One region of the Rhizobium sp. BK275 genome, then DNA from elsewhere that is predicted to be linked to it. Evidence: predicted binding sites of a transcription regulator. Region 1 holds the regulator's gene; the other holds the start of a gene.
The links. Region 1 encodes HrcA, which represses chaperone genes, less so after heat shock. Its sites were predicted from a motif close to GTTAGCACTCNCNNNNNGNGAGTGCTAAC; they were not measured.
Positions count from the first base shown of each region.

Region 1 (6,017 bases):
TGCCGGCGTACAGCGCAGGCGGGAATTGCCGATCCGCTCGATGAAGCCGTGCTCCAGTAAAAACTCTTCGCGTTTCGGATCGGGATCGCGGCCGGAAAGCTGCTGCCAGCGGGCAAGGTCGACGCCTTCCTTCAGACGCAGCCCCATCAGCAGCAATTCATCGGCCTGCTCATCGAAACCGAGACGCTCTTGCTCGATGATGCCGTGCCCGTCGCGTTCGACGAGCTCCAGCCAGGCTTCCGGCTTGCGTTCCGTAGCAGTCGCGATCTTTTCTGGCCCGCGTGTCAGGCGCCCATGCGCGCCGGGGCCGATGCCGGCATAGTCACCATAGCGCCAGTAGGTGAGGTTGTGGCGGCTCTCCGCGCCGGGTCGGGCGTGGTTGGACACTTCATAAGCCGGCATACCTTCGCGCTCGGTGATCTCTTGCGTGGCTTCGTAGAGCGCCGCCGACTGGTCTCCGTCAGGCACGATCAACTTTCCGGCCTTGTGGAGACCGTAGAACGGTGTGCCTTCCTCGATGGTGAGCTGATAGAGCGAGAGATGGTCGACAGCGTAGGAAATGGCTTCTTTGAGTTCCCGCTCCCATTCTTCCACCGTCTGGTTCGGGCGGGCATAGATCAGGTCGAAAGACATGCGCGGGAAGATGTCGCGCGCGAGCTTGATCGCCTTCAGCGCATCGGCGACATCATGCAGCCGACCGAGGAATTTAAGATCGCGATCGTTCAGCGCCTGCACGCCGAGCGAGACACGATTGACACCTGCGGCGCGATAGCCGCGGAAGCGTTCCGCTTCGACGCTGGAAGGATTGGCCTCCATCGTGATCTCGATACCGTCAGGAACGTGCCAATGCCGCGAGATGCCACCAAGGATCGCGTCGACCGTTTCCGGCTTCATCAGCGAGGGCGTACCGCCGCCGAGAAAGATGCTGGTCACCGTCTTCGGCCCGCTCATCTGGCGGGCCGTTGCGATCTCCTTCAGGAAGGCCGCGACGTAGCGTTCCTGATCGACTGGCTGATGCCGGACATGGCTGTTGAAATCGCAATAGGGACACTTCGCCGCGCAGAAAGGCCAATGCACATAGATCCCGAAACCGGGCTCACCGGTATCGGGCAGAAGCTTTGCATCGCGCATCAGTGCAGGCGACTCGATCATGTTCAAAGCTTGGCCTTATGCTTCCAGGCAGGTTTCGACAAAGAGCTTGAAGGCACGGGCACGGTGCGACAGAGCCTGCGGCTTGCCGATATTCCATCCGTGCTTTTCTTCCGCGCTCATCTCGCCGAAAGTGACATCATAGCCTTCCGGCTGGAAGACCGGATCATAGCCGAAACCCTGTATTCCGCGCGGCGGCCAGGCGACCGTGCCTTCCACTTCGCCGCGGAAAAGCTCGGTATGGCCATCCGGCCAGGCAAGGCAGAGCACGCTGACGAAACGGGCAGTGCGTTGCTCGGGCTTGGTGGCGCCGGCCATTTCCAGTGCTCTCTCGACCTTCTCCATGGCCATGTTGAAATCGCGGCTGCCGTTACCGGTCTCCGCCCAGTCGGCCGTGTAGACGCCGGGATCACCGCCGAGCGCATCGACTACGAGGCCTGAATCATCAGACAGGGCCGGCAGGCCGGAGGCTTGCGCCGAGGCGAGCGCCTTGATCGTCGCGTTCTCCTCGAAGGTCGTCCCGGTTTCCTTCGGTTCGATGAAATTGAGCTCGGCAGCTGATTTGGCGGTAAAGCCCAGCGGCCCGATCAGATCCTGGATCTCGCGGATCTTGCCCTGGTTATGGCTGGCAACAACAATGGTCTTGGTTTCGAGCTTACGCATAAAATATCCTTATTCCATGCCCCAGATTTTCGCTTCCGCGCATTCCAGGCTGTTGCCGCTGGGATCGCGGAAATAAATGGATCGGCCGCCCTGCGGCCAGTGAACCTCGGATTCGATAGCGGTGCCGGCAGCCTTCAGCTTCCTGGCCATCGCATCGAGATCATCTCCCGAAACCCTGAAGCAGGCATGGCCCTTTCCGGTCGTGCCATGCGGCGGAACCTGCAGGCTGTCAGGCGCCGGCGGCTTCACCGTTTCCTCCGGGTTGAAGATCAGAAGCACGCCCGGCCCGCAGCGGAAGAACACATGGCGGTTGCCCGAACGTGTAATCTTCTCAAGGCCCAGCACATTCCCGTAAAAAGCTTCGGCCGCATCGAGATCGGTCGCGTAAAGCGCAGTTTCGAGAATGCCTTCGATGGGTTGTGCCATTGCCCGCCCCTTGTCCGACCTCGCCCCCGGAAGCAGGGACAAGGAAATTCACTGGCGAGGCTTGAATGGAAGCCTCAGGCGATCGCCTGCTTTTGCAAGTCGACCAGTTCGGTAATGCCTGCCTTGGCAAGGCCCATCAGCGAAGAGAATTCCTCCTCGGTGAAAGGCGTGCCTTCTGCCGTGCCCTGGATCTCGACGATGCCGCCGGCTCCCGTCATGACGAAATTGGCATCGGTCTCGGCTGAGGAATCTTCGAGATAGTCGAGGTCGATGACTGGCTGGTTGGCGAAGATGCCACAGGAAATCGCCGCGACATGATCCTTCAGCACGCGGTCGGCCTTGATCATGTTGCGGGTTTCCATCCAGCGCAGGCAGTCGTAAAGCGCAATCCAGCCACCGGTGATCGAGGCCGTGCGCGTGCCGCCATCTGCCTGGATGACATCGCAGTCGAGCGTGATCTGGCGTTCGCCGAGCGCAGTCAGATCGACCACGGCGCGCAGCGAGCGGCCGATGAGGCGCTGGATTTCCTGCGTGCGGCCGCCCTGCTTGCCGGCAGCGGCTTCGCGCTTCATGCGTTCGCCGGTTGCGCGCGGCAGCATGCCGTATTCGGCCGTGACCCAGCCCTTTCCGGTGTTGCGCAGCCACGGCGGCGTCTTGTCTTCCAGGCTTGCGGTGCAGAGCACATGCGTATCGCCGAACTTCACCAGGCAGGATCCCTCGGCATGCTTGGAAAAATTGCGCTCGAAGGAGACCTTGCGCATCTGGTCGGTTTTTCTGCCTGAAGGCCGCATTCTCTTCTCCTGAAACAGGATGCCGAAAAGCGGAAGCGCTTCCCGGCAATTCCATGCATGCATTGTATCGTCGCCCGCTTCTACGATTGGCTGCGCGCATTTGCAAATTCCCTTTTGCCACGGGGGGCAGATTGGCTATATTTCCCTGATATCATTCAGTGCGGGTGCGAAAAGTTCATGAGCTACAGGTCGACATCAATTTCGGATGCCGTGGCCGCGCTGGATGAACGATCCAAGGAAATCTTCCGGCGCATCGTCGAAGGCTATCTCGAGCATGGCGAGCCCCTCGGTTCCCGCAACCTCTCGCGTCTTCTGCCCATGTCACTGTCGCCCGCCTCCGTGCGCAACGTCATGAGCGACCTGGAGGAATTGGGGCTCATCTATTCGCCGCATGTCAGCGCCGGCCGCCTGCCCACGCAGGTGGGCTTACGTTTCTTTGTCGACGCCTTCATGCAGGTTGGCGATCTCTCGGCGGAGGAACGGGCCAGTATCGACCGACAGGTGCGGGCTGGAAACCGCGACAATCCTGTGGAATCGATGATGAACGAGGCAAGCCGCATGCTCTCGGGCATTTCGCGCGGCGCCGGTCTCGTCATTACCTCCAAGAGCGATTCGGTGCTGAAACATGTCGAGTTCATCCGCCTGGAGCCCACCAAGGCACTGGCGGTGCTTGTCGGCGATCACGATCAGGTGGAAAACCGCATCATCGAGCTGCCCGCAGGCGTCACCTCTTCGCAGCTCACCGAAGCCGCCAATTTCCTCAATGCGCACATGACCGGCCAGACGCTGCCGGAATTGCGCCTGCAATTGAGCCGGCTGAAAGATGAAGTTCGCCTCGAGCTCGATGCACTGTCGCAGGATCTCGTGGAGCGCGGTATCGCCGTCTGGGCCGGCAGTTCGGACGAGTCCAAGCCGGCACAGCTGATCATTCGCGGCCGCGCAAACCTGCTGGAAGGTGTCGGCGGCACGGAAGATCTCGACCGGCTGCGCCTGCTTTTCGACGATCTCGAGAAGAAGGATAGCTTGATCGAGCTCCTGAATCTCGCCGAAAGCGGACCCGGTGTGCGTATCTTCATCGGTTCGGAGAATAAGCTCTTCTCGCTTTCCGGCTCCTCGCTCATCGTTGCTCCCTACCGCGACGACGATGACCGCATCGTCGGCGCGGTAGGCGTGATCGGCCCCACACGGCTCAATTACTCCCGCATCGTGCCGATGGTGGATTATACGGCTCAGCTCGTGTCGCGCCTTTCGCGCGGTTCTCTCTGATCGCTCGTGCGGAACCGGCGGAATTTCAGCTTCTTCGTCACGCAGACTTGATTTTTTCCGGCCAAACATCGATATCGGGCGCATCTGAGAAGACACCAACCGGAGACCGTCATGACCGATGAAACGACGCAGAACGGACCTGACGCAGCTGCAGCGGAAGCCGCAGCCGAAGCTGCCGCAAACGTCGAGAATGAAGCCGTGAAGGAAGCTGTTGCGAGCGAACCCGATCCGCTTGAGCTTCTGAAGGCTGAAAATGCTGAACTGCGCGACCGCTATCTGCGGCTCGCTGCCGAAATGGACAATCTGCGCCGCCGCACGGAGCGCGAGGTCAAGGACGCCAAGTCCTATTCTGTCGCAGGCTTCGCCCGTGACATGCTGGCCGTTTCGGACAACCTGCGTCGCGCGCTCGATGCTATTCCGCCGGAAGCCAAGGCTACTGGCGATGCCGGCCTGACAACGCTGATTGAAGGCGTGGATATGACCGAGCGTTCCATGCTCTCGGCACTCGAGCGCCACGGCGTTCGCAAGCTGGAGCCGGTCGGCCAGAAGTTCGACCCGAACTTCCATCAGGCGATGTTCGAAGTGCCGAATACCGAAGTGCCGAACAATACGGTCGTGCAGGTGGTGCAGGCCGGTTTTTCCATCGGCGAGCGCGTGCTGCGCCCGGCGATGGTCGGCGTCGCCAAGGGCGGTCCGAAACTCGTGGAAGCCGAGGCCAACTCGGTGCTGGACGAGAAGGACGCCTGAGGCGACAGGAATCCTGACAATGAAGAAAGGCCGCGCGAGCGGCCTTTCTTGTTCCTGTAGCCTTGCTGGATCATATCCGCGCGAAGCGCTCGATCAGCAGATCGAAAAAGCCGTCGGCATCCACGTGGCGCATGACCTTCGCATTGCGCTTGCGGTCGGTCACATGCCACCAGTCGACGACCGTCATGCCGACAGTCAGTTCCGACGTCACTTCGATCTCGACATTGCAGTCCCGGCCCTTGAAGAGTTCGGGTTTCAGCAGATAGGCGACCGTTGTCGGGTCGTGCAGCGGGCCGCCGTCCGAGCCGTATTTTTCTATGTCGAAGCGCTCGAAGAATTCCAACATCTCCACCATCGCCTTGGCCGGCGGAGTTCCGATCTCGGCCATGCGCTTCACGCGGTCCTTGCGGGTCAGAAGCTGGTGTGTCACGTCGAGCGGCATCATGACGACAGGCACGCCCGAGCGGAACACGATATCGGCGGCTTCCGGATCGACGTAGATGTTGAATTCGGCGGCCGGCGTGATGTTGCCGCCTTCAAAGAAACCGCCGCCCATCATCACCAGTTCCCGGGTACGCGTGATGATATCAGGCGCCTTCTGGAAGGCCATGCCGATATTCGTCAACGGTCCGAGCGTACAGAGCGTGACGGTGCCTTCCGGTTCGCGTCGCAGCGTTTCGATGATGAAGTCGACGGAATGCTGCGCCTGCAGCGGCATCGTCGGTTCGGGAAGTGTCGGGCCATCGAGCCCTGTCTTGCCATGCACGTGCTCGGCAGTGACCAGTTTGCGCGCGATCGGCCGGTCGGCGCCGGCAAAGACCTTGATGTCGATCCGCTTGCAAAGTTCGCAGATGATGCGCGCGTTGCGGCTTGTCAGAGACAGCGGCACGTTGCCGGCGACGGTGGTGATGCCCAGCACGTCGAGCTCTTCCGGGCTGCCGAAGGCCAGCATGATCGCGGCGGCATCGTCCTGGC
Region 1 covers NZ_JACHZL010000002.1:311,970-317,986, forward strand. The annotation lists gene hemW (radical SAM family heme chaperone HemW) at 1-1,158, opposite strand, end outside; gene rdgB (RdgB/HAM1 family non-canonical purine NTP pyrophosphatase) at 1,168-1,812, opposite strand; gene FHT82_RS07435 (VOC family protein) at 1,822-2,238, opposite strand; gene rph (ribonuclease PH) at 2,313-3,029, opposite strand; gene hrcA (heat-inducible transcriptional repressor HrcA) at 3,207-4,295, shown strand; gene grpE (nucleotide exchange factor GrpE) at 4,407-5,042, shown strand; gene FHT82_RS07455 (nucleoside hydrolase) at 5,113-6,017, opposite strand, start outside.

Region 2 (6,017 bases), 430 kb from region 1:
CTTCCCGACCCCGGCCGAAATGGAAGTCGAAGCCGGTCACAACTTCGGACGCACTGAGCCAGTCCTTCAGGATGGAATGGATGAAATCATCCGCCGAACGCTGCGAGAATTCATAGTCGAAGGGATATTCGATGACAGCGTTGAAGCCGAGCTCCTCCAGGATGCGGGCCTTGAAAGGCGCCGGCGTCAGGCGGAAGACCGGTGCATCCGGCTTGAAAACGGTGCGCGGATGCGGCTCGAAGGTCAGCACAAGGGCGGGAATGCCGCGCTCCCTTGCGATATCGAGAGCCCGGTTCAGCACCGATTGATGACCGCGGTGGACGCCGTCAAAATTGCCGATGGCGATGACGCCGCCCTTCAGATGCTCGGGCAGCGGATCGCGGGTTTCATTGCGGTGGAACACGGTCATCGGCTTCAATTCTCTTATGCGAGGCGCGGCATCCACCACTTGGGTGTGGCTTTTTCCCGTTCGAGATAGGCGTGCAGGATCGCCTCGTCCGTCTCGCCGTTCAACGTATATTCCTTCGCGTGGATGCCGCCGCTGATGTAGAGAAGGTCGAGCCCATAATTCAAGGCGCCGCGAACATCTGTCGGCATGCCGTCGCCGATCGCCAGCACGCGCTCGATGGGGAAATCACCGCGGACCTCGCGGGCAGCGGCAAGCGTTGCCTCATAGATCGGCTGATGCGGCTTGCCGGCGATGCGGGTGGAGCCGCCGAGCTGCTCATAATAGGCGGCCATGGCGCCGGCGCAGGGGATGATGCGGTGGCCGCGCTCGACCACGAGATCGGGATTGGCGCAGATCATCGGCACGTCGCGGGCTTTGAACTCCAGCAGCATGTCGGTGTAATCCTCCGGCTTCTGCGTCTCGTCGTCGAAGAAGCCGGTGCAGACAACCGAAGTAGCTTCGCCCGCGGCGGCGCGCTCGATGTCGAGGCCTTCAAGGATTGGGTTGTCACGCTCGGGGCCGAGCAGGAAGACTTCCCGCGGGCCTTCGGCAATCAGCGCCCGGGTGACATCGCCCGAGGTGACGATGCGGTCATAAGCGCCATCGGGCACGCCGATCTGGCGTAGCTGCTCGACGACCTGCCAGGAAACGCGCGGCGAATTGGTGATGAGAACGACGGTCAGACCCGCGGCGCGGGCTGCCTGAAGCGCCTCGCCGGCTTTGGGAAACGGATCGACGCCGTTATGAACGACGCCCCAGACATCGCAGAGCACCGCATCGTATCGATCGGTGATCTCGGAGAAGTTCGCAATCCGCTTTGCCATTCCGCTTTCCTGCTTCGCTTTCAGTCACCGGTGACATTGCAAAGGCGGGCTTTAATGGCAAGGCATTTTCTGCGTCAGGCGAAGAACGCAGGAGGCTCAAAAGCTGGACTTGAGCAACGCCCGGTAACCACGCCGGACAAATCCCTGCCTGTCTCCACAATTCCGGCACAAAAATCCGTGATGGCTCTCCTTGACTCCTTCCGGAGCCATCCCTAAATGCACGGCGCTAGCACTCACGGGAGTTGAGTGCTAACATTCACCATGTGGACCACCCCGGTCCGCGAATGTCATTTGATCGAGGGATTAGACAATGGCAAGCACCAATTTCCGCCCCCTTCACGATCGCGTCGTTGTCCGTCGCGTTGAATCCGAAGAGAAGACCAAGGGCGGCATCATCATCCCGGATACCGCTAAGGAAAAGCCGCAGGAAGGCGAAATCGTCGCTGTCGGCTCCGGCGCTCGTGACGAGTCCGGCAAGGTCGTTGCACTCGACGTCAAGGCTGGCGACCGTGTTCTGTTCGGCAAGTGGTCGGGCACCGAAGTCAAGATCAACGGCGAAGACCTTCTGATCATGAAGGAAGCCGACATCATGGGCATCATCGGCTAATCAGCCGGTTGTCTTTCATCCGATATCGCTGACACCCCTTTTCAGGAGTTCTCAAAATGGCAGCTAAAGAAGTAAAATTCGGCCGCGGCGCGCGCGAAAAGATGCTGCGCGGCGTCGATATCCTCGCTGACGCAGTGAAGGTCACCCTCGGTCCGAAGGGCCGTAACGTCGTTATCGACAAGTCCTTCGGCGCTCCGCGCATCACCAAGGACGGTGTTTCTGTCGCCAAGGAAATCGAACTCGAAGACAAGTTCGAAAACATGGGCGCCCAGATGGTCCGCGAAGTTGCTTCGAAGACCAACGACGTCGCCGGCGACGGCACCACGACTGCAACGGTTCTCGCACAGGCCATCGTTCGCGAAGGCGCAAAGGCAGTTGCTGCCGGCATGAACCCGATGGACCTGAAGCGCGGTATCGACCTCGCTGTTGCTGAAGTCGTCAAGGATCTCCAGGCCAAGGCCAAGAAGATCAACACGTCGGAAGAAGTTGCCCAGGTCGGCACGATCTCCGCAAACGGCGAAAAGCAGATCGGTCTCGACATTGCTGAAGCAATGCAGAAGGTCGGCAACGAAGGCGTTATCACCGTCGAAGAAGCCAAGACCGCTGAAACCGAACTCGAAGTCGTCGAAGGCATGCAGTTCGACCGCGGCTACCTGAGCCCGTACTTCGTCACCAACCCGGAAAAGATGGTTGCTGACCTCGAAGACGCCTTTATCCTGCTGCACGAAAAGAAGCTCTCGAACCTGCAGTCCATGCTCCCGGTTCTCGAAGCTGTCGTTCAGACCGGCAAGCCGCTCCTCATCATCGCTGAAGACGTCGAAGGCGAAGCTCTTGCTACGCTCGTCGTCAACAAGCTGCGCGGCGGCCTGAAGATTGCTGCCGTCAAGGCTCCGGGCTTCGGCGATCGCCGCAAGGCCATGCTGGAAGACATCGCTATCCTCACGGGCGGCACTGTCATCTCCGAAGACCTCGGCATCAAGCTCGAGTCCGTCACCCTTGACATGCTCGGCCGCACCAAGAAGGTTTCGATCTCCAAGGAAAACACCACGATCGTCGACGGCGCCGGCGCCAAGTCCGACATCGAAGGCCGTGTTGCCCAGATTAAGGCCCAGATCGAAGAAACCTCCTCCGACTACGACCGCGAAAAGCTGCAGGAACGTCTTGCCAAGCTCGCTGGCGGTGTTGCCGTTATCCGCGTCGGCGGTTCGACGGAAGTTGAAGTGAAGGAAAAGAAGGACCGCATCGACGACGCCCTCAACGCGACGCGCGCTGCTGTTCAGGAAGGCATCGTACCGGGCGGCGGCGTCGCTCTGCTGCGCTCCTCCACGAAGATCAAGGCCAAGGGCGAAAACGACGACCAGGAAGCCGGCATCAACATCGTTCGCCGCGCTCTCCAGGCCCTCGTTCGCCAGATCGCTGAAAATGCAGGCGACGAAGCTTCGATCGTTGTCGGCAAGATCCTCGACAAGAACGAAGACAACTACGGCTACAACGCCCAGACCGGCGAATATGGCGACCTGATCCAGCTCGGCATCGTCGACCCGGTCAAGGTTGTCCGTACGGCCCTGCAGAACGCAGCTTCGGTTGCTTCGCTGCTGATCACCACGGAAGCCATGATCGCCGAGCTGCCGAAGAAGGATGCTCCGGCAATGCCGGGCGGCATGGGCGGCATGGGCGGTATGGACATGATGTAAGACCTTTGGGTCGTACATCTGAGCCATCCGGTTCAGTCTATGGAGGGCGGTCTTCGGACCGCCCTTTTTTATTCGGCCGATTCGGAAATACCCGGCGTTCGAACGTTTAAGCCGGTCACTGGAGCCCGCGCTTTTGGCTCGAAGCTTTCGCGAGGCTTGCGTGCCGCGCATTTTCCACTTCAGGGAAATTCGGTCGCCGCGCTGCCTAATTTGCGAAATTTGCATACTATGGCGCGAGTGGAACCGCTCCCACAATGCATAAATGAGATTTTTGGTCATAAAATTAGCGGATGACGCGCAAATTCATACAAATCCCAATCATAACGTCAGCCTAACGCCCCGGAAAAAGCCGTTGCCGTTTGCGCAAAAGTTCCTATAAATCCGCGCTGCAATTGACGTTCGCCCTGGAAGAATTCTCGCCGCAGACGAGAGACCGGACACGCCAAAGGCCATGCGTGAACATTCGGGCTTTCGAAGGTATCCGCGAACATACGAGATTAAATCTTGCGGGAGATATTCGAGCGGCGACCATCAAAGGCGCAGCCGAGCAACTGTTTTCGCAAGGTGAAAGCACAGGCATGATGCCTGGCGCTACGTGATCCTGTTTCTTTGTGTTTGCCGAGCGTGCGGCAGGGGAGCCGCACCCGAACTGGGGAACGCCTTGTTTAAGATCGCCAAAGCCAATGTTGCCGCACCCTTGATGCCCGGCTCGCTGGACTACAACAATCATAATCACGACATGTTGGCGCAGTTTTCCGTCTCCGAAAGCTGGATCGGAGACTTTTCGACCGGAGTCATCAGGCTCGGCGAGTGGAGCGCGATGCTGCATGGTCTCTTGGCGCAGGAATGCGGCCTGTTGAGCCTGGTACGCTGCTACGATGCCAAGGACCGCAACCACGTTCTGCAGCTCTTTGAACAGGCTGCGACGCTTTCCTCATCCTTCTGTTTTTCGACGACCATCATCATGCCGAACGGCTTTCGCCAGCCGCTCTTTTGCATGGGCGAATCCAACGGGCTGGAAGAAAAGTACAGCGGTAGCATGGTCGGCGTTTTCGTCTTCCCGCGCTTCAAGCTGGAAGGCGCGAGCCAGATCGCCAGCCGGCAGTAATTTGCCTGCATACCCTCAAAAGGCCGGTCCCGCGACCGGCCTTTTTTGGTTTAGCGCAATTCCGGACGCAAACCGCTGCGCACTTTTGCTGGGATTGCTCAGGCCGGCTTGACCGGAATGTTGAGGCCCTTCTCGCTCGCCGGGCGGGCGATGCAGCGCTGGAGCCAGTCCATGACGGCAGGGAACTTCGCATAGTCCAGCACCTCGCGGCCGCCATAAAAAATGTCGGCGCCGCGGATCCACGGGAAGGTGGTGATGTCGGCGATCGTGTATTCGTCACCCATGATCCACTGTCGGCCCTTCAGGCGGCTTTCCAGAACGCTGAGCAGGCGCTTCGCCTCGTCGCGGTAGCGCTCCACTGGGTAGGAATTGTTGGCGACCTTGTCGGCGGCGAATTTGTAGAAATGGCCGAACTGGCCGAACATCGGGCCAATGCCCGCCATCTGGAAAAAGACCCATTGGATGGTTTCATAGCGGCCTGCCGCATCAGCCGGGATCAGCTTGCCGGTCTTTTCCGCCAGGTAGAGCAGAATGGCGCCGGATTCGAAAAGGCCAATCGGCTTTCCGTCCGGGCCGTTGGGATCGATAACGGCGGGGATGCGACCATTCGGATTCAGCGATACAAATTCCGCCGTCTTCTGATCCGTCGTCGCGAAGGACACATAATGGGACTCATAGGGCAGAGCGAGTTCCTCCAGCGCGACTGAAATCTTCACGCCATTCGGCGTCTGAAGCGAATAAAGCTGGATAATATCCGGATTTTTCGCCGGCCAGCGGCTGGTGATCGGAAATGCGGAAAGATCTGCCATCGGTTTCTCCTTGGGTGAGGCGGCGACCATAAAAGACAGCTGCCATACAAGGCAAGCGAACCGATCGTTTCATATTAGTGAACAAACTGTCCGCTGGCGTTTATCTTTCCTCAATGTCAGAAAAAGGCGAAATAGAGGGCAGCCGAGGTCCAACACGGTGCCGGGGCATCAAGACCTCAAAAGTCATTCAACGGAGCAATGTCCATGTCGAATACGAATAACGCCCTCATCCTTCTCGCCCGCATTCTTCTATCCTTCATGTTCATCCTTGCCGGCTTCGGCAAGGTAACGGATGCTGCCGGTACTGCGGGCATGATCGCCGGTGCCGGCCTTCCGGCGGCAACCCTCCTGGCCTATGTCGCAGGCCTCTTCGAACTGCTGGCCGGCCTTGCGGTTCTCACGGGCTTCCAGGTCCGCATTGTCGGCTGGCTGCTTGCCGGCTTCTGTGTCTTCACGGGCGTTGTCTTCCATCTGCCCTACGCAAGTGGCGCGGAACTCGTGAATATCCTCAACCAGATCATGGTCAT
Region 2 covers NZ_JACHZL010000002.1:739,802-745,818, reverse strand. The annotation lists gene FHT82_RS09565 (bifunctional riboflavin kinase/FAD synthetase) at 1-409, opposite strand, end outside; gene FHT82_RS09560 (TIGR01459 family HAD-type hydrolase) at 424-1,272, opposite strand; gene groES (co-chaperone GroES) at 1,583-1,879, shown strand; gene groL (chaperonin GroEL) at 1,936-3,573, shown strand; gene FHT82_RS09545 (hypothetical protein) at 4,235-4,681, shown strand; gene FHT82_RS09540 (glutathione binding-like protein) at 4,780-5,490, opposite strand; gene FHT82_RS09535 (DoxX family protein) at 5,695-6,017, shown strand, end outside.
Region 2: the regulator HrcA is predicted to act here: its motif matches at 1,498-1,526, upstream of groES (co-chaperone GroES).